DNA from 4 places in the Blastococcus sp. SYSU DS1021 genome. Region 1 is predicted to be linked to each of the others. Evidence: riboswitches for the same ligand, from Rfam matches in the RefSeq annotation. Region 1 holds a riboswitch; each other region holds the start of a gene.

The links. Region 1 has a riboswitch for cyclic di-AMP ahead of ACI8AP_RS12720 (C40 family peptidase). Riboswitches for the same ligand answer to the same signal wherever they lie in the genome.
Region 2: it holds a riboswitch for cyclic di-AMP, as region 1 does, so the genes downstream of both, ACI8AP_RS17880 (aggregation-promoting factor C-terminal-like domain-containing protein) here and ACI8AP_RS12720 (C40 family peptidase) in region 1, are expected to answer to the same signal.
Region 3: it holds a riboswitch for cyclic di-AMP, as region 1 does, so the genes downstream of both, ACI8AP_RS11805 (NlpC/P60 family protein) here and ACI8AP_RS12720 (C40 family peptidase) in region 1, are expected to answer to the same signal.
Region 4: it holds a riboswitch for cyclic di-AMP, as region 1 does, so the genes downstream of both, ACI8AP_RS08880 (murein hydrolase activator EnvC family protein) here and ACI8AP_RS12720 (C40 family peptidase) in region 1, are expected to answer to the same signal.

The regions. Positions count from the first base shown of each region.
Region 1 covers NZ_JBJHAL010000015.1:51,613-56,507, forward strand. The annotation lists gene cbiQ (cobalt ECF transporter T component CbiQ) at 1-34, shown strand, start outside; gene ACI8AP_RS12710 (energy-coupling factor ABC transporter ATP-binding protein) at 31-876, shown strand; gene cobA (uroporphyrinogen-III C-methyltransferase) at 873-2,522, shown strand; cyclic di-AMP (ydaO/yuaA leader) riboswitch at 2,669-2,822, shown strand; gene ACI8AP_RS12720 (C40 family peptidase) at 2,837-4,000, shown strand; gene ACI8AP_RS12725 (MFS transporter) at 4,175-4,895, shown strand, end outside.
Region 2 covers NZ_JBJHAL010000028.1:22,436-27,330, forward strand. The annotation lists gene ACI8AP_RS17860 (STAS domain-containing protein) at 1-30, shown strand, start outside; gene ACI8AP_RS17865 (hypothetical protein) at 133-567, shown strand; gene ACI8AP_RS17870 (TSUP family transporter) at 570-1,301, shown strand; gene ACI8AP_RS17875 (hypothetical protein) at 1,305-1,688, opposite strand; gene ACI8AP_RS17880 (aggregation-promoting factor C-terminal-like domain-containing protein) at 1,930-2,793, opposite strand; cyclic di-AMP (ydaO/yuaA leader) riboswitch at 3,004-3,130, opposite strand; gene ACI8AP_RS17885 (class I SAM-dependent methyltransferase) at 3,248-3,904, opposite strand; gene ACI8AP_RS17890 (GNAT family N-acetyltransferase) at 3,951-4,895, opposite strand, start outside.
Region 3 covers NZ_JBJHAL010000013.1:95,168-100,062, forward strand. The annotation lists gene ACI8AP_RS11800 (M48 family metallopeptidase) at 1-760, opposite strand, end outside; gene ACI8AP_RS11805 (NlpC/P60 family protein) at 1,001-2,080, opposite strand; cyclic di-AMP (ydaO/yuaA leader) riboswitch at 2,098-2,274, opposite strand; gene ACI8AP_RS11810 (hypothetical protein) at 2,451-2,759, opposite strand; gene ACI8AP_RS11815 (D-alanyl-D-alanine carboxypeptidase family protein) at 2,843-4,588, opposite strand; gene ACI8AP_RS11820 (DEDD exonuclease domain-containing protein) at 4,785-4,895, shown strand, end outside.
Region 4 covers NZ_JBJHAL010000009.1:68,843-73,737, forward strand. The annotation lists gene ACI8AP_RS08860 (AEC family transporter) at 1-658, shown strand, start outside; gene ACI8AP_RS08865 (SGNH/GDSL hydrolase family protein) at 693-1,355, shown strand; gene ACI8AP_RS08870 (heparin lyase I family protein) at 1,465-2,772, opposite strand; tRNA gene ACI8AP_RS08875 (tRNA-Ile) at 3,174-3,247, opposite strand; cyclic di-AMP (ydaO/yuaA leader) riboswitch at 3,408-3,563, shown strand; gene ACI8AP_RS08880 (murein hydrolase activator EnvC family protein) at 3,574-4,800, shown strand; gene ACI8AP_RS08885 (TVP38/TMEM64 family protein) at 4,833-4,895, shown strand, end outside.

The DNA.
Region 1 (4,895 bases):
GGGGATCGTCGCGGTCAGCGTGGTGGTGGCATGAGCCACCGGACCCTCGGCGCCACCGGGCTGGTCGTCGGCTACGAGCGCGGCCGCCCGGTCCTCGACGGCGCCGACCTCACCGTCCCCGCCGGCCGGCGGCTGGCCGTGCTCGGGGCCAACGGCTCGGGCAAGACCACGCTGCTGCGCTGCCTGTCCGGCGCGCTGCCGCCCGTCTCCGGCGCGGTGACCGTGGACGGGGTGCCACTGGAGCACACCCGCCGCGGCCTGCGGCAGCACCGGCAGACCGTCCAGCTGGTGCTGCAGGACCCCGACGACCAGCTGTTCTCCGCTTCCGTGGCGCAGGACGTCTCGTTCGGCCCGCTCAACCTGGGGCTGGACGAGGACGCGGTGCGCGCGCGGGTGGCCGAGGCCCTGGACCTGCTCGCCGTCGACCACCTCGCCGCCCGGCCCACCCACCAGCTCTCCTACGGAGAGCGGAAGCGGGTGGCGATCGCCGGTGCGGTGGCGATGCGGCCGTGCGTGCTGCTGCTCGACGAACCCACCGCCGGGCTCGACCCCTCTGCGGTCACCGAGGCGCTGGCCGCGCTGTCCCGGTTGCAGGAGCACGACTCCACCGTGGTGATGAGCACCCACGACGTCGACCTGGCGCTGCGCTGGGCCGACGAGGTGGCCGTCGTCGTCGACCGCGCGGTGGTGCAGGGCGCCCCTGACGACGTCCTCGGCGACGGCGAGCTGCTGGCCCGCGCGCGGCTGTCTCGCCCCTGGGCGCTGGAGGTCGGCGCCCGGCTGCGCGAGCTCGGTCTGCTCCCCGAGGGCCCCCTCCCCCGGGACGCCGCCGGGCTGCTGGGCGCCCTGCCCGACCGTCCCGGCGTGCCCACGTGAGGACCGTCGGCATCGGGCTGTCCTCCGGGGTGAGCGCCGCCGAGGTGCTCGCCGCCGTCGACGCCGTCCTCCCCCGGCCGCCCGGGCCGGTCCGGCTGGCCACCCTGGACACGCGCGTGCGCGAGCCGGGGCTGGTGGACGCCGCCGCCCGGCGCGGCTGGCCGCTCGCCGGTCACCCGGCCGAGGCGCTGGCCGGGGTGCGCGTGCCCGCACCGTCCGGCGCGGTCGCCGACCGGGTGGGCACCCCGTCGGTCGCCGAGGCGGCGGCGCTCCTCGGGGGCGGGGTGCTCGAGGTCGGGAAGACGGTGCGCGGCCGGGTGACCGTCGCCGTCGCGCGGCCGCCGGACCCGACCGCCGACCCGCACCGGACCACCCCCACCGATGCAGCAGGAGGACCCGTGACCACCCAGCCCACCGGCGACGGCGTGCACCCGGTCGGGCTGCGGCTGGCCGGCCGGCGCGTGATCGTCGTGGGCGGGGGTACGGCCGCGCACCGCGGGGTGACCGGCCTGCTCGCCGCCGGCGCGGAGGTGACGGTGGTCAGCCCGGGCCTGACGCCGGCGCTGGAGTCGGCCGCCACCGCCGGGCACCTGGAGTGGTGGCCGCGGCGCTACGCCGCCGGGGATCTCGCCGGGGCGTGGTTCGCGCTGGCCGCGACCGGCGATCCCGACGTCGACACCGCGGTGGCCCGGGACGCCGACCGGCACCGGATCTTCTGCGCCCGCACCGACGGTGCGCGGGCCGGCGCCGAGCTGCCCGTCACCGGCCGCGCCGGCGACCTCGTGCTGGCGGTCCACGACGCGGCCGACCCCCGGGCGGCGGCCGGGCTCCGCGACGCGGTCCTCGCCGGGGTCGCCGACGGCACCCTGCCGGTCCGCCGTTCCGACACCGGGCCGGGGCGGGTCGTCCTCGTCGGTGGCGGCCCGGGTGATCCGGGGCTGATCACCGTCCGCGGCCGGCAGGCGCTGGCCACCGCCGACGTCGTCGTCGCCGACCACCTCGGCCCCCAGCCACTGCTCGCCTCGCTCCCCCCCGAGGTCGAGGTCGTCGACGCCTCCAAGCTGCCGCGCGGCCGCTCGATGGCCCAGGAGACCATCAACGACCTGCTGATCACCCACGCCCGCGCCGGCCGCCGCGTCGTGCGCCTCAAGGGCGGCGACCCCTTCGTCTTCGGCCGCGGCTTCGAAGAGGTCCAGGCCTGCACCGACGCCGGCATCCCCGTCGAGGTCGTGCCCGGCATCACCAGCGCCGTCGCCGTCCCCGCCCTCGCCGGCATCCCGGTCACCCACCGCGGCCTCACCCACGAGTTCGTCGTCGTCTCCGGCCACCTGCCCCCCGGCCACCCCCAGTCACTGGTCGACTGGACCGCCCTCGGCGCACTGCGCGGCACCCTCGTCGTCCTCATGGGCGTCGACACCGCCCCCGCCATCGCCGCCGCCCTCGTCGAGCACGGCCGCGCACCCGACACCCCGGTCGCGGTCGTCACCGACGGCTCCACCCCCACCCAGCGGTCGCTGCGCACCACCCTGGCCGACCTCCCGGCCACCCTCACCGAGCACGCAGTCCGCCCCCCGGCGGTCTGGGTCGTCGGTGAGGTGGTCCACCTCACGTCAGCCGACCGCGGGCGTGTCTCGGCGCGTCGGTGACTGGGCGTGAACGCCCGCCGGACTGTCGGCCACGGTGCTGGACGAAGTCGTCCCCAGGCATGGTGATCCGCCGGATCGGCACCTAGCGTGGGCCCGTCCGGACGGACCCTCTCGTCACTCGACCCGTGACAGCCGCCCGGACGCCGCCGAACCACCCGCCGGATCCGTCCGGCACCCGGACCGGGGACCCAACGCACCACCTGGGGTGAAGCGACGAGCGGCCCGCACGGGCCGTCCGCCGCCGGGCGACTTCCCGCCCGAACCCGTCAGCTAACCCGGTAGGCGGCCGTGGAAGAAAGGAAGACCCGCCGAACATGGCGAGTTCGCTCAGCCCTGCCCACCGCCGCATCACCGGACGGCGGGCCCTGCTGGCCCTCGTGGCCGCCGGCGGCGTCGTCCTGGCGCCGCTCCCCGCCGTCGCCGACCCCGAGCCGGCCACCTCCCAGGAGGCCGCGGACCTCGTCGCCGCCCGCGCGCACGACCTGGAGGTGCTCACCGAGCGCTTCAACGAGACCCGCGAGCACCTCAAGGCGGCGCAGGCGTCCGCCGACGCGGCCGCCGAGGAGCTCACCGCCGCGCAGGCCGCCCTGGCCCAGGCGCAGGACCGCGTCCGCACGGTGGCCCGCAGCGCGTACACCGGTGACCGGCTGGACACCGTGACGGCGATGCTGACCAGCGGCTCGCCCACGGAGCTGATCGACCGGGTCGGCCTGCTCGACACGATCGCCGCCCACAACAACGGCGTGCTCGGGGAGGCCCGGACCGCCGGCGAGGACGCCGAGCGCGCCCGTGCGGACGCCGAGCGGGCCGCGGCGGACGCCCAGGCGCAGGTCGACCGCGTGAACGCCGAGCGGGCGCGCCTCGACGAGGAGATCGCCGTCTACCAGGCGCACTTCGACCGGCTGAGCGCCGAGGAGCAGCGAGCCTCCCGCGCCGCCGCCGAGCGGCACGCCGCCGAGGAGGCCGCCGCGGCCCAGGCAGCCCAGGCCGCCGAGGAGGCGCCGGCCGCCGCCCCGGTTCCCGCCGCCCCGGCTCCCGCAGCCGCGGCTCCCGCTCCGGCTCCCGCCCCGGCCCCCGCCCCGGCCCCCGCCCCCGCGCCGCCCGCGCCGGTGTCCGGCGGCAGCGGCGCGGCGCAGACCGCGGTGAACACCGCCATGGCCCAGATCGGCGACCCCTACGTGTGGGCGGCCGCCGGCCCGAACGCCTTCGACTGCTCGGGCCTGGTGCAGTACGCCTATGCGGCCGCGGGCATCAGCCTGCCGCACTCCAGCCGCATGCAGTCGACCATGGGGACGCCGGTCTCCCGCTCCGCCCTGCAGCCGGGTGACCTGGTCTTCTTCTACAGCCCGGTCAGCCACGTCGGCATCTACATCGGCAACGGCCAGATGGTGCACGCCGCCACGTCCGGTGTCCCGGTGAAGGTCGCGTCGATCGACTCGATGGGCGGCTACAACAGCGCCCGGCGGATCGCCGGCTGACGACCGCCGGCTGAGACACCCGGGCGCGCGGGGCGGTCCGCCCCCCCCCCCCCCCCCCCCCCCCCCCCCCCCCCCCCCCCCCCCCCCCCCCCCCCCCCCCCCCCCCCCCCCCCCCCCCCCCCCCCCGGGTGTCTCGTGCGTGTCGGGCCACCGCACGTGCGACGATCGCCTCTCGTGCGGGTGGGGACACGGGGCGAGCTGCCCCGCGAGGTCAGGGTCCTGGCGGTCATCGCCTTCGTCGTGGCGCTCGGCTTCGGCATCGTCGCCCCGGCGATCCCCCTGTTCGCCCGCAACTTCGGGGTCGGGACCACCGCCGTCGGGCTGGCGGTCAGCGCCTTCGCGTTCTTCCGCTTCGTCTCCGCCTTCAGCGGCGGCACCCTGGTCGAGCGGTTCGGCGAGCGGCTCGTGCTCGCCTCCGGGCTGGTGGTCGTCGCCGTCACCACCGGTCTCGCCGGGCTGGCCGGGTCCTTCCCGCTCTTCCTCGGGCTGCGGGCCGCCGGCGGGATCGGCAGCGCCATGTTCACCGTCGCGGCGCTCTCGCTGCTGCTGCGGGTGGCCCCGCCGTCGCACCGCGGGCGGGCCGCGGCCACCTGGCAGGGCGGCTTCATCCTCGGCGGCATCGCCGGGCCGGCCGCCGGCGGGCTGCTGGCGGAGCTCTCCCCCCGGCTGCCGTTCTTCCTCTACGCCGGGTTCCTGCTGGTGGCCGGTGCGGTGGGCGTCGCGCTGCTGCGCACCGCCGAGCCCGACCCGGCCGCGCCCCCGGCGGGTGACGCCGCCGGCCCCGACCTCGACGCCGGCCCGGTCCGGCTGGGCAGCGCGCTGCGCTCGCGGGTCTACCTGGCCGCGCTGCTGGCCAACTTCGGCGTCGGCTGGGTGCTGTTCGGCGTCCGCAACT
Region 2 (4,895 bases), on a different contig from region 1:
GCGCGCGTCGCGTTCACGGACGCCGCCTGATCGACCGCGCGCAAGGGTCCCCACCGCCCGGCGCGGCCGGTCGCCGGCGCTACGCCCGGTCGCCGGGTTGCGCCCGCGGCACCGGTCGCCGACGGTTGCCAGGTGGATCCCTTCCGCGGTCTCGGCATGCCCCGCATCCCCGGGTTCGGCGAGCTGCTCGCGCTGCTGCAGGCCCAGACCGAGGCGCTCTCCCAGCTCCCCCGGACGCTGGCCGACCTCAACGGCACGGTCCGCGAGCTGACCGCCGCCACCACGTCCGCCCGGGAGACGATCGCCTCCGCGCAGCGGATCACCGAACGCCTGGAGAGCCTGCTCGAGGAGTTGGAGGAGCCGGTGCGGGCGCTGCGCCCCGGCATCGAGCGGGTCGGTCGCGTGCTCGACGACCCCGCCGTCGACACCGTGCCCGAGACGCTGCGCCGGATCCACGACGACCTCATGCCCCTGGTCCACGGGCTGCGCCAGGCGCAGAGCCGGGTGGGTTCGGTCACCGGCCTGCTCCGTCGTCGTCCGCCGGAGGACGAGGACGACGGCTACTGAGCGTGGAGCTGGCCACCGACCCGCTCGCACTCCTGGCGTGCGGCCTGGCGGTGCTGGTGGCGTCCGTCGTCCAGACGGCGACCGGCATGGGCTTCGGCCTCCTCGCCGGACCGCTGGTGCTGCTGGTGCAGCCCGCTCTCGTGCCCGGCCCGCTGCTGGTGGGCACGCTGACCGCGCTGCTGCCGGTGGTGTGGCGCGAACGGTCCGCACTGGAGTTCGACAACCTCCGCGGTGCGATGCTCGCCTCGGCCCCCGGCGTTGTCGTCGGCTTGGTGCTGGTGCAGGTCATCGACGGCCGCTTGTTGGGGATAACGGTTGCTGTCGTCGTGCTGCTCGCCTGTGGCGCGTCGCTCGCCGGGGTGCGGTTGCCGGGCGGGCGGCGCGCGCTCACCGTCGCCGGCTTCGCCTCCGGGACGCTCTCGACTGTCGCGGCGACGCCCGGACCGCCCCTGGTGGTCACCTACCGCGCGCCCACCCCGGCCGCCCAGCGGGCGAACCTGTCGGTGTTCTTCGTCGGGACGACGCTGCTGTCCCTCGGCGTGCTGGTCGCCGGCGGCGAGCTCGACGGGGGCGGGCTGCTCACCGGTGCGGGGCTGGTGCCGTTCGTGCTGACCGGCTTCCTCCTCGCCGGACCCCTGCGCCGGCGGCTGGCCCTGCCGGCCATGCGCCGCGCCGCCCTGGTGCTGTGCCTGCTCTCCGGCGCGGTGCTGCTCGTCAGGTCGCTGGCGGGCTGACCGTCACTGCTCGACGGGCGGCTCCCGGCGCACGATGTCGCCGACGGCCTCCTCCAGCCGCGCCCAGGTCGTGCTCCACTCGACCAGGGGGTCGAGGATCCGCTCGAAGACGGCGAGCTGCTGGTCGAACGCGTCGAGCTGAGCGCGCATGGCGGCGATCGAGGTGCGCTGCGCGGTCACCATCTCCTTGACGGCGCGCAGCTGGGCCGCCGACATCGCCCCGGGCGGGCTGGGCAGGGCCGGCAGCGGGAGGCGGGACGTCGCATTCCCGGCGAGGTTGCGGGCGCGGTCGGAGAAGAACCGCAACTGGTTCACGAACTCGTCGATCGACCGCCCGACGATCCCGCTCTGCGGGGTGGTCCGGTCGGCGTCGTCGGCCTCGGTCATCGCTCCCCCTCCGTGCACGCTGCACCGACCTTAGGCCTGGAGCCGAGGCTCGGCTGCGCTGAGCCGACCCCGGGCATTGGAAGCTCCACCTGCGTCCTCGGGGCCGACGACGCAGGTAAAGCCTCCAATGCCTCAGCGGGGACGCCCCCGTCCGAAGACCACCCGAGCGTGGTGACGTGCTGGAACGGCCTCGCCGCAGGGTCCCGCCCCGCGCGGGCGAGGGGCGGGGGCAGAGGCCCGCTCAGTACCAGCCGGTGGCCTGGGAGTGCGACCACGCGCCGCACGGGGAGCCGTAGCGGTTGTTGATGTAGATCAGGCCGGCGTCGATCTGCCGGTAGCCGTCGGAGGTCTTGGCGATGCCGGTCCCGGCCCAGGTGGAGTCGAGGAACTGCGCGATGCCGTAGGCGGTGCTCCGCGGGTTCTGGGCGTTCGGGTTCCACCCGCTCTCCTTGCCCCACAGGCTCTCCAGGCAGCTGAACTCGCTGCCCGAGCCGCCGAGCTTGCCCATCGCGTACTCCTGGAAGGAGCCGGCCGGGGCCGCGGCGGCCGGCGCGGGAGCGCTCCGGGCAGGAGCCGGAGCCGGGGCCGGGGCCGGGGCTGGTGCGGCCGGCGCCGGGGTGCGGGCGGCCTGCTCCCGGGCCGCCTGCACGCGGGCGGCCTCCTCGGCAGCTGCCTTGCGGGCGGCCTCCTCGGCAGCGGCCTTGCGCGCGGCCTCCTCCTCGGCGGCGCGGCGGGCGGCCTCCTCGGCGGCACGGCGGTCCAGCTCGGCCTGCTCGGCCGCGGCCCGCGCCTCCGCTGCGGCGGCCTGCTCGGCCGCGCGCTCGCTGCGGCTCGCGGCCAGCTGGCCGAGGGTGTCGGCCGCGGCCACCGTCACGTCGGGCGCGGGGGTCTCGTCGGTGATGCCGAGCTGCTCGGCGACGCTGACGGAGGCCAGCTCCGGCTCGGCCTGGGCGACCGGCTCGTCGGCGACGACGCCGTTGGCCAGCAGGCCGCCTGCCGCGGCGACCGCCAGGAGCAGCAGCGCGGAACGGCGGACCGTCTTCGTCGAACGGCGCCCGGTCGTGGGGCGGAGAGCACGGGTGATCGAGGTGGCGCGAAGGTTCATGGGGAGGAACTGCTCCAGGGGCAGGGGGCGGCAGGGCCGGCGACGGCGGCGGGAACTGCTGCGGGGATGGTCGAGGGGCAGCGGTGTCGGGCGTACGCCCGGGCGCTCAGCGCGGGGAAGGCGCGCGCGAGGCTCCGTACCGGCTGCGGTTCCGTGCAAGGTGGGCCCGCAGGCTCGCCATGCGGCGGCTCTCCGTTTCTTCCGTCGTGCCGCCTACCGGGTTAGCTGACGGATTCGGGCGGGAAGCGGCCCTACCCGCGCCAGGACGTGCCCCGGCGCGCGATTCACCCCAGTACTTCGGTGGGTCCCCGGCTCGCCCTCGGCGGGCGACTCGGCGGCGCCCGGCGGACCTCCCCCGGATGGGGAGAGAACGACCGGCCGGGCGGGACCCACGGTAACCAGCGTTATCCGTTCGTGACAATCCCCTGGCGGGAAAAGGAACGGGAGGTGACCGTCAGGGGAGCCGCCAGACCGTGGTCCGGCGCACCGGCACCGGCCCGGTGGGCGACGGCTCGGTGTCGGGCACGTCGTAGACCGCCAGCGCTTCCAGCCGGTCCTCGGGGAGGTACACCCGCCCGGGATCACCGATCAGCACCTCGGCACCGCCGGCCCGGGCCGCCTCGAGGAAGGGCAGCACCCGGTCGGTCATCTCCCGGTCGTAGCAGACGTCGCCGGCGAGGACGACCGCGACGTCGGGCGGCTCGCCCCCGAGCACGTCGCCGGCGGGCGTGATGCCCGGGGTGCCGTTCCGCTCGGCGTTGACGGCGATCGCGGTCAGCGCGAACGGGTCGACGTCGCTGGCGAGCACCGCGGTCGCGCCGGCCAGGACCGCCGCGACCGCGACCAGGCCGCTGCCCGCCCCCAGGTCCAGCACGGTGCGCCCGGCCACCAGGCCGGGGTGGTCGAGCACGTGGCGGGCCAGCGCCTGGCCGCCCGGCCAGGCCGCGGCCCAGAACGGCGGGTCCGTGGAGGTGCGCCCGTGCTCGGCCTCCATCGCCTCCCACAGGGCGACGACGTCGGCGGCGACCAGCAGCTCCACCTCGGGCACCAGGTCCGGCCGGACCGGCCGGGTGTGGGCGCGGACGAACTCCGCAGGGATGGAACGGTCCACCCCGGCAGTCAACCGCACGCGGCCGGCGGCGGTGGGACCGCCCGGCTCAGAGACGGGTCGACCAGGACGACAGCGCGCCGGCGGGGCGGAAACCCAGCGCCTCGTTGACCGCGACCATGGGCGTGTTGCCCTCGGAGTTGTAGGTGCTGATCCGCCGGACGCCGGGGAACCCCGCTGCCAGCTCCCGCAGCACGGCCGCCTTCATCCGGGCGCCGAGCCGGTGCCCCCGGTGCTCACGGAGCACCAGCGTGCCGCCCTGTTGGGCGAGCGCCGGCTGGGCGAGCGGGATCTGCAGGTCGGTGAAGCCGACCAGCCGGCCGCCGATCACCGCGCCCGCGCTGAGCACCGTCCGGCCCCGGGCGACGTGGGTCCGCTCGTACTCGCGGATCCGGTCCCCGTCCCACTCCTCCTCCCCCACCGGCAGATCGCCGTGGGGTGCGTCGGTGGTCATGCGCCGCTCCAGCAGCGCCCGGTCGGCCAGCAGCGCGTCCGGGGTGCGGTCCCGCCAGGTGACGATCTCGTACCCGGCGCCGGCCGCGGCCTCGAGCGCCCCCAGCCGGTCCTCGTCGACCGGCAGCACCAGTTCCCGGCGGGTCTCCACCAGGTCGCAGGACCAGCCGTGCCGCTCGGCGAAGGCGCGGCCCGGCGCCCCGGGGCCGGGCTCGTCCACCTCGCTCACCAGCGAGTTGCGGCCGTGCGCGGCGGCGAGTACCCGGGCCTCGGCCAGCAGCGCTCTCCCGAGGCCACGGCGCCGGGAGGCCGGGTGCACCGCGAGGTCCACCACCGCCAGCGTCGGGTTGTCCTTGCGCGGGAGGATCAGCCGGAGCGCGCCGGCGACCGCGCCGTCCACCAGGGCGGCCCGGTGGGTGCCGTCCCGGGAGCCACCGGGCGCGACGAGCTCCCGCCCCAGCGCGACGTCCTCCTGCGCCGGCCGGGGCGGGTCCTGCGGCCGGGCGGCCCGGCCGGAGGCGGCCCACACCTCGCACCAGGA
Region 3 (4,895 bases), on a different contig from region 1:
AGCCGAACCCGGAGACGTAGGCGTTCAGCGCCGTGGTCCGCCGGGAGGCGTCGGAGACCAGCACGTCCTGCACCGGGGTGCCGTTCTCCTCGGCGAGCGCCAGCAGGTCACTGCGCAGCTCACCCGCCGGCAGCGGCTCGAAGGAGTTGAACGCCGGCTCGATGACCACCGGGTAGAGGAACGAGCCGACGACGACGAAGCCGGCCACTGCCGCCCCGCCCCAGGCCCACCAGGTGCGCGGCGCGCGACGGACCAGCCACAGGAAGGCCAGCACCACGACCACTGTCAGCGCCGCGCTGATGGCCCACGAGACGGCGACGTCGCGCAGCCAGAGCCCCCAGCCGCGGGTGGACAGGCCGTAGCGCGTGCGCACGGACTCCGCGTAGGCGGAGATCGGCAGGGTCACGGCGCGGCCCAGGAGGAGCAGGACCGGCACCCCCAGCACCACCCGCACGACCCAGCGGTCCCTCCACCGCGCCCCCAGCGACCGCATCAGGCGGGCCCCCAGCGGGGTGAGCCCCAGCACGGCCGAGACCGCCAGCCCGAGGACGAGGGAGAGCAGCGACGCGGGTCGCAGGGCGGCGGCGAAGGCCTCCGCGCGCTCGATCGCCGCGGGATCCAGGCCGGCGGTCGGGTCGGGCTCGGTGTGCCCTCCGGGCGGTTCGGGCAGCACGTCCCACGGGGTGCGGACGACGATGACGACAACGACGGCGATCCCCAGCAGGGCCGCGGCCACCAGGGCGGCCCGGCGAACGCTCACCCGGCCGATCCTAGGCGGGCCAACCGCAGCGGCCCGTCCCGGTTCGGGGACGTGCTGGGCGGCCGGCATCCTGCTCGACCCGGTCGCGAGGCCCGCCCTCACCGTGTTCCCGTCCTCCGGGCCTGCCCGAGGTCCTCGGGATCGGGCCCTCGGTCACCTGACCGGCCAGCGACCGCGAGGGCCGGCGACCCCTATCGGGATCACCGGCCCTCGTTCCTCGCTGCGATGCTCCCGGAGCCGTCAGCCGGCGATGCGACGGGCGCTGTTGTAGTTCCCCATCGAGTCCACGCTCGCCACCTTCACCGGCTGGCCGGAGGTGGAGGCGTGCACCATCTGGCCGTTGCCGATGTACATGCCCACGTGGCTCACCGGGCTGTAGAAGAACAGCAGGTCGCCAGGCTGCAGCTCGCCGCGCGAGACGGGCCTGCCCATTTGGCTCTGCGACCGGCTGGAGTGCGGCAGCATCACACCCGCCGCGGCGTAGGCGTACGACGTCAGCCCCGAGCAGTCGAAGGCGTTCGGCCCGCCGGCACCCCACACGTACGGGTCGCCGATCTGGGCGAGCGCGGTGTTCACCGCCACCTGGGCGGCCGAGCTCGGCGCGATGACGGCGCCGGTGGGCGCCGGGAGGCCGGTACCACCGTGGGCCTGCGCCACCTGCTCCTGCTGCGGCGCGGTGAGCGCCTCGTACCGGCGCTGGTAGTCGGCGATCTTCGCCTCGAGCTCCTCCTGCTGGGCGGCGATCTGCTCCACCGTCCGCCGGGCGTCCGCCGCGGCCTCCTCGGCGGCGTCGCGGGCCTGCTCCGCGTCCTCGGCCGCGCGCGACACCTCGGTGAGCACCTCGCTGGTGTGCCCGGCGATGGCGTCGAGGGTGCCCAGCTGGTCGACCAGCTGGTCGGCCGAGGTGCTGGTCAGCAGGACGTCGAGCGGCGACATGCCGCTGCCGGTGTAGACGCTGCGGGCCAGCCGGCGCATGTGGCCGTCGAGGGAGCCGAGCCGGCCCTCCGCCTCCGCGACCGCCTCGCTCGCGGCCTGCGCGTCGCGCTGGTGGCCCTCGAGGAGGACGCGCGCCTCGTTCAGCTGCTCGGAGACGACCTCCAGCTCGTGGCTGGCCTCGGCCACCTGGGCGGCGATCTCGTCGGCGGTGCCGGGGACCGCCGACGCGGTACCCGGGAGGACGGTGACGGTCAGGGCTGCGACGGCGCTGACCAGGAGCCCCGAACGGAGCGGTCCGAAGCGGCGGGCGCTGGCGGAGCTGCGCCGGCCGGCGGTGTGGAGTTGTTCGGGGGCGTGCGTCAGTAGTGCGTGAGGGGTCGCCACGTGCGGCGGCTCTCCGTTTCTTCCACTTCGACCGCCGACCGAGTTAGCTGACGGGTTCGGGCTGGGAAGACTGGCCCTATCCCCCACCCACCGGCGAGCCGGCGGCGGGAGAACTCACCCCAGAGTGCGGTGGGTCCCCGGTACACCTCGGGCGCAGTGGTGCGCGCCACGCGGTGATTAGGCGGTGTCCGGTCGAGGCCATCCATCGATGGATGACGACCACCCGGCCGAACGGAGGGAACCCTACGACCGTGATGCGCCTGTGACAAACAGGGACAGCTGAGACGTGTGCGACGGGCGCCTGGCCGCCCACCTGGGCATTCACCCGATCGGGTGGTCACCCGGCCCTCGCCGCGGGGTGCGGCGGCGATCAGCCGGTGCGCCGTCCGGACCGCTCCCCGCCGTGCCCGTCGGGATGCCGCAGCGGGGGAACCAGGCCGCCCTCGGCCAGCGCGCGCACGGCGCTGCGTTCCACCTCGTCGAACTCCACCACCACGCCCGGCGGTGGCACGACGACGTCCTCGGCGGCCGCGGCCGGCCCGCCACGCGGCCGCCCGGTCATCGGCACGACGACCGGGTCGCCCCCCTGCCACCCGGGCGGGGCTCCCAGCAGCACGGTCACGACGCAGTCGGCGCAGCCGGTCCCGCGGGCGGTGCAGGTGTCGCAATCGATGAGCATCGCTTCTTCTCCTCCGTGAGTTGCTGCGCACGGTAGGAAGGGCCACCGACATTTCCGCCGCGCCACCGACGGCCCGCGCCGGATCAGCTGCCCGCGAACTCCCAGTGCCACGGCTCCTCGCGCCCGTTGCCCGGATCGGCCCACGTGGGGTGCAGGAAGCCGAACCGGCCGGCGTTGGCAGCCATCCAGGCGTACTGCGGGGTGCCGAACGTCTCGACGCCACCGCACAGGTCCACCGCCAGACCCCAGCCGTGGTTGCTGGTGCCGGGCACCGCGGCCAGGGCCGGCTTCTCCCCGTACAGCCGCACCTGGCTTGCGTAGGTCCGGTAGGAGTCGGTGATGCACAACGGGCTGCCGAAGGCGGTCGCGTAGGCCGCCGACATGGCGCGGTAGGCGGCGGCCGCGTCGCAGCGCAGCGCGTGCCCGCCGACGCCCAGCGGGCACATGGCGCTGGGCGGGATGAGGCCGTTCGGGTAGCCGCCCCATGCGCGGGCTCCGTCGTAGCTGGGCGGGTAGACGGTGTTGCCGCACTCGGTCCGCAGCGCCCCCGCGGCCGGCCCCGGGACGGCGACAGGGGGCCGCTGGCCGAGGACCGGGCGGCCGATCGCCAGCACCTGGTCGCCCGGCAGCGTGCGCACCACGACCGCGCCGGCCCGCGCGTCAGCGGTCAGCATGGTCCGCGGGTCCAGGGCGATGCCCACGTGCCCGAGCCCCGCCTCCGGGGAGCCCAGGAAGACCAGGTCGCCGGGGAGGACGTCGGCGCGGTCCACCGGCACGGCGCTCGCGAACAGCTCCTCCTGCGTCGCGGGCAGCTGGACACCGGCCCGGCCGTAGGCCACCCGGACCAGTGCGCCGCAGTCCCAGGACTCCGGCCCCGCCGTCCCCGGCGCGTACGGCTGCCCCAGGGCCTCCATCGCGCCGCTGACGGCGGCGAGGGTCTCGGCGGGCAGCACCAGGAGCGAACTCGGCCGCCCGGGCAGCTGGGCCACCCCGCGCTGCGCGCCGCCCCCGGCGGCGCCCACCGGAGCCAGGCGGTCGGGGAGGCTGCGCTCGGGTTCCCGCAGCGCAGCGGCGGGCACGTCCGCGAGGCCGGCGGTCCGGAGCTGGTCGACGTAGGCCCGCCAGCTGGCCGCCGTCTGCTCGTTCACCGACGCCTGCTCCCCCTGGAGCGCCGCCAGCTGCCGGTCGACGACGGCGAGCGTGTCGTGCAGCTCCGTGGTGACCGCGTCGGCGGCCGCCTCCAGCGCGGCCACCCGCGCGGCCACCTCGTCCGCCCGCCCCTGGGCCGCGTCGAGCGCGGCCTGGGCGCGCTGCTGCTGGTCCAGGGCGGCGCGCCGGTGGCTCTCCGCGATGCCGATGAGGTGGGCGAGGTGCGCGTCGACGGCGTCGAGGAAGCCCACGCCGGCGAGGACCTCCCCCGGATCCCCACCGGCGAGCAGGAGCGTGAGAGGGGTGAGGGCGCCACCGTCCCGGTAGACGGCGACGGCGTACCCGGCGACCTCGCGCTGGTGCCCGGCCAGCACGCCCCGGGCGTCCTCGAGCACCGCCCTCGCCTCGTCCACCGACCGCTGCGCCTCGGCCAGCGCCTCGCGTGCGGCGACGACCTGCCCCTGGCGCGCGCGGAGGTCCTCCTGGACCTCGGCGGCCCGCCGTTGCAGCTGGTCCAGGTCGCGGCTGTCCAGCACGCCGGAGGTGCCACCCGGCTGGTCGCTGGGCGCGGCGGCCACCGGCCCGGCGGGCAGCAGCACGGCCGCGCCCGCCACCAGCACCGCGGCCACCACGCACCGCCGGGCCCGGGCGGGCGGGCGCCACCTGGAGCGCGCGGGCATCACCGACCACCTCTGCCTGCGGGCCGGTCGCACCGGACGCGACGGCCACTGGCAGGCATGGTGTCCCGATCGGGGCCGGAACACCAGGTCCCACTCGATGCGGGCAGCCCCGGACCCCCCGGTCAGGGGGCCGGTGCGCGGCCGGCCCCGGCGCGCGTCCCCCGGAGTGTCAGCCCCCCGACCTAGCGTCCGCCCCGTGGCACCCTCCCCCGCACCGCTGCGCTACCAGCAGGTCTCCATCGAGGAGGTCGGGACACCGCTGGCGCAGGTCACGTTCGTCGTCGTGGACCTGGAGACCACCGGCGGG
Region 4 (4,895 bases), on a different contig from region 1:
CATCGACCGGGTGACCGCGGCCTCGGGGTGGCAGACGGCGTTCCGCTTCAACTCCTTCCTGGCGCTGGCCCTCGTCGACGACCGCGGGCCGGCCGCGCTCGCGCTGATGGGCGTCCTGCTGGGCGTCACCGTGCCCGCGGTCAACGTCCTCGCGGTGCTGGCGCTCGCGGGAGGCACCACTGCGGCGAGCGGACGCGGCGCCGTTCTCGGCGTGCTCGGGGCCGTCGTCCGCAACCCGCTGATCGTGGCGACCGTCGCCGGGCTCGCCGGCAACGCCGCCGGCGTGGTGCTGCCGGAACCGGTCGACGCCACGCTCGGCCGGATCGCCGCCGCGGCCGTGCCCATGGGGCTGCTGACGGTGGGTGCGGCGCTGCGGATCGGCGAGCTGGCCCGCCGGGAGTGGGCGCTCTCCGGCTACCTGACGGCGGTCAAGCTGCTCGCGGTGCCCGCGGCGGCGCTGGCCCTCGTGGCGCTCCTGGGCATCGAGGGCGACCAGCGCGCCGTCGTCCTCGCGTTCGCCGTCGTGCCGCCTGCCACGGCGTCCTACGTGCTGACGGCCCGCATGGGCGGCAACGGCGGGTTCGTCTCCGCGCACATCTCCCTGGCGACGACGGCCGCGCTCGGGACCGTGCCGCTGTGGTTGCTGGTCGCGGGCTGAGGAGGAGGCGTGCGGTCCGCTAGCGTCCTGAGGCATGTCGCGGCGGCGCACGATCGCGATCACCGGCGGGATCGTCGGGCTCGCCCTGGTCCTGTCGGTCCTGATCCCGGGCAGCCCGACGCGGGTCGTCGCCCGGGGCGCCGTGCACGCGGAGTGCGTCACGTGGGTGGGCGACGAGGGGAGCCGGTCGCTGGCGGTGTACGGGGACTCGATCAGCCGCGCGGACAGCGAGCCCCGGTTCGGCTTCCACGGCGGCCGCTCCTGGTACTCCCACCTCGTCTGCTCCGACGAGTTCACCGACGGCGCGAACGCGGCCGTGGCCGGGGAGACGGCGGCGGAGGTGCTGGGGCGTCTGGAGGCCGACGCGCCGCGGGTCGATGTCCTGGTCATCCAGGCCGGCACGAACGACCTCCGCCTCGGGGTGCCGACGAGGGAGACGGTGGCGAACCTGCGCCGGGCGGTCCGGCTGGGGCAGGAGGCCGCGGGCACGGTGCTGCTGGCGACGGTGCAGCCGTGGACGGACACGGACGCCACGGCCCTGAACGCCGCGGTCCGCCGGCTGGCGGACAGGACGGGCGTCGAGCTGGTGGACTTCGCCGGCGTGCTGGGTGACCGCGACCTGACCCGGGACGGGGTCCATCCGACGGAGGCGGGCGCCCGCGCCCTGGCCGACCTGGTGGCGGAGGCCGTGACCTAGACGCCGACCGCAGGGGCCGCGCGCTGCCCGCAGTCCGGAGAGCTCCGGACTGCGGGCAGCGACCCCATGACGGTCGGGCCTGCTCGCCGGACCCGGCGAGCCGAGCAGGTCAGTCCATCGCGTTCAGTGACGCGACGGACTCGCGCGTCGGGCCGAAGCCGATCGGGGAGTGCTGGAGGTAGTGCGTCCGGTAGGTCCCGGCCGCCGAGTAGATGCCCTGCTTGATGTAGACGGACTGCCCCTCGTACAGGTTGGCGACCCGCTCGGACAGGACCTTCTCGCCCTGGTGCCAGACCTCGATGAGGCCCTTCGCCGGGTCGGGGGACCAGATGAACCGGACGGTGTGGTCGTTCCAGGCGCCCTTGTCGATCGTGCCGAGGTTGAAGGTCCGGACGTACTGCGCGTCGCCGGCGGTCCTGCCGCCCGTGCCACCCCGGACGTCGACCATGAGGTTCTCGTTCACGTCCGACCAGAAGTGCACGTTGGGGTTGCCGGAGTTCACCGTCTGGTGCCACTGCGTGTAGATCAGGAACTGGCCGCGCTCGTCCCAGTCGAAGTCGGCCGGGAAGAACGTGGACCAGGCCCACCACTGCTCGTCGCCGGGCCGGACGTCGCCGGAGGCGGCGATCGAGTCGCGGACCTCGGAGCGGAGGGTGCCGTGCGTGCCGTTCCAGCCGGTGTCGCCGCGCTGCACGGTGAAGAAGGCGGTGCGCTCCGAGCCGGGGTACGGGTTGGCCGTGGTGGTGCCGTACTGGTCCGACCGGAGGGCGTGGATCTCGGGCCAGGGGCCGGGGACCAGCGTCGTGGCGTCGTAGCCCCAGACCCGCGTGGGCTGGACGGCGGGCAGCTCGGGCTCGGGGTCGGACTCGGGGTCGGTCGCGGGCGGGGGCGTCGTGGTCGTCGGCGTCGTGGTCGTCGGAGGCGTGGTGGGCTCCGTGGACGGCGCCGGCGGCTCGGTGGTGGTGGGCTCGGGCGGGGGCGTCGTGGTGACCGGGGCCGCCTCGGCCGGGGTGGTCGGCTCGGCCGGCTGGCCGCCGGGGTAGATGTGCACCGGCTCCGTCCGCTCACCCTGCACCTTGGCGTGGTCCCGCGGCACGACCACGAAGGCGTACCGCGGGGTGGACAGCGGCAGCCGGGGCGACGTCCAGGCGGTGGCGCCGGTGGAGCCCACGATGCGACCGGCGGCGCCGGAGGTGACGTCGATGACGAGGTAGTCGCGGGCCCCGGGCACCCCCGTCCAGTCCAGCGAAGCCCGCTGATCGACGGCCTCGCCGATGAGATCGGCCGGGGCGAGCAGCACGGCGGCGGCCTGCGTGTGCGATGTGACGGGCCGAGGGGCTGCCAGGACGGCGTCGGCGAGTCCGGCGCCGCCGATCAGGGTCAGGGCCGCCAGGACGGCCAGGTTGCGCTTGTTCATGGCGTCGGTCCTCAGATCAGGTCGAGCGGGGTCTGGACGAGGCGGTCGGCGGCATGGACGCCGCCGCCGGCATCGGTCAGGACGGCGGTGGCGACGGCGAGCACGAGACCGGCCCTCGAGGGGAGCCGGGCAGGCGCTGCAGATGCCGCTCGGACGCCGCGTCCGGGGCTGCGGCGGTGACACCACCGGTCGAACCGACGACGGCTGAACGTTCTGTCACGCATCAATTACGCCACGTCATGAAGGCGGCGGTGCAGAGGCGCGCCGGTCGCCTTCCGGCCGCGGCGCCGGTGTGGCGCACCGCTGACGCCGAGGCGCCTACACCCATTGGGAGCCGTGTCCTTGCTCACGCGGACAGGGAGGCGCGAGCGCCAGGCACGACACCGCTGGCATGGGAGAGGTGGGGCGGGTGGGGCTCGAACCCACGACCCAGGGATTATGAGTCCCATGCTCTGACCAGCTGAGCTACCGCCCCGGACCCGCCAGCCTGCCAGACGGCGCCGCGGCGCCGCAGCCACGTCCTGGGGCCGGTGGGGCGAACTGACAAGGTCCGTTACCCCCCTGTGACATTCGGACGATCCGCTTGTACCGTCTCTCGCGGCCCATCCGATCCCGCTCCCGAAACCCGGGGGCTCGGACGGGCCCCGCCGAACTCTGCGGCCTCACCGCCGCGGGGACCGGGGACCCACGTTCTCTGGGGTGAATCCCGCCTGCGCCACCACGGGCAGGCAGGTAGGGCATGTTCCGGCCCGAACCCGTCAGCTGACCTGGTAGGCGGATAGAGGAACGGAGACCGTCGCCTTGGCGACCTCGCACCACCTGCGCCACCACGTCCCGGCCGCGCCCGCGCGCCGGGCCCTCAGCCGCACCCGTCGGGCGGCCACCGCCGCCACCGCACTGCTGGCGCTCGCACTGCTCGGGACGTCGACCGCGGCGGCCGCGCCGGGCGACGCGCGCAGCGAGCATGACCGCGTCGAGGCGGAGGTCGCCGACATCGAGCAGCGCGTGCGCGACGCAGAGGAGCGCCTGCAGCAGCTCACCCTCCGGGCAGAGGAGGCCAGCGGCGCCGTGCTCGCCGCGCAGGCCGAGCTCGACCGCGCCCGCGAGCACGCCGACGCCATCGCCGCCGAGCTCGCCGCCGTCCGGGAGGCCGTGGCGAGTACCCAGGGTGAGGTAGCCGCCCTCGGCCGGGAGGCCTACATGGGCAGCGACAAGTCCATGAAGCAGCTGGAGATGGTGCTGCACGCCGACGGCCCGGGGGAGCTCCTCCAGCAGGCCGCGACGCTCGACCTCCTCGGTGAGGATCGCGCGCAGGTGCTCGAGGACCTGCGGGTGGCCGAGGCCCGCGAGGCCCGGCTCGACCAGGAGGCGAAGGCCGCCGTCGCCGAGCGGGATGCCGCAGCGCGCAAGGCCCAGGGCATGCAGGCGGAGGTCGACGCCCTCCTCGCGGCCGCGCAGACCGACTTCGATGCGCTCACCGCCGAGAAGGCGGCGCTGGACGAGCAGCTGCGCGAGGCGGAGATCCGCATGCTCAGCCTCCGCGGCACGGCCGACCCCGTCGCCGCCTGGTCCGAGCAGCAGGCCACCGAGCAGGCGGCCGTGGCGGCGGCTCCCGCGACCGCCGGGGCCGGCCGGCTCACCCAGGGGCGGGTCACCTCCTGCTACGGCAGCCGGTGGGGTACCCAGCACCTCGGCGTGGACATCGCCGCGCCGATCGGCACCCCGATCTTCACGCCGGAGCCCGGGGTCGTGCTGCAGGCCGGGCCGGCCAGCGGGTTCGGCCTCGCCGTCGCCATCCAGCACCACGACGGGGCCATCACCGTCTACGGGCACGTGAACCAGTTCTTCGTCTCGCCGGGCCAGGTCGTCAGCGGTGGGCAGCAGATCGCCGAGGTGGGCAACCGGGGCCAGTCCACCGGCCCGCACCTGCACTTCGAGGTGCACCTCGGTGGCCTGTACGCCAACCGGTCCAACCCGGTGCCGTGGCTGGCCCAGCGCGGCATCACCCTCGGCGGCAGCTGCGGCTGAGGCTGGTTGACGCCATCGGTCAGGATGAGCACGTGCGGACGACGGCGGGGGCGAGCCCGTGGCTGCGGGCGTGGCTCCTCGTCGCGCTGCTCGCG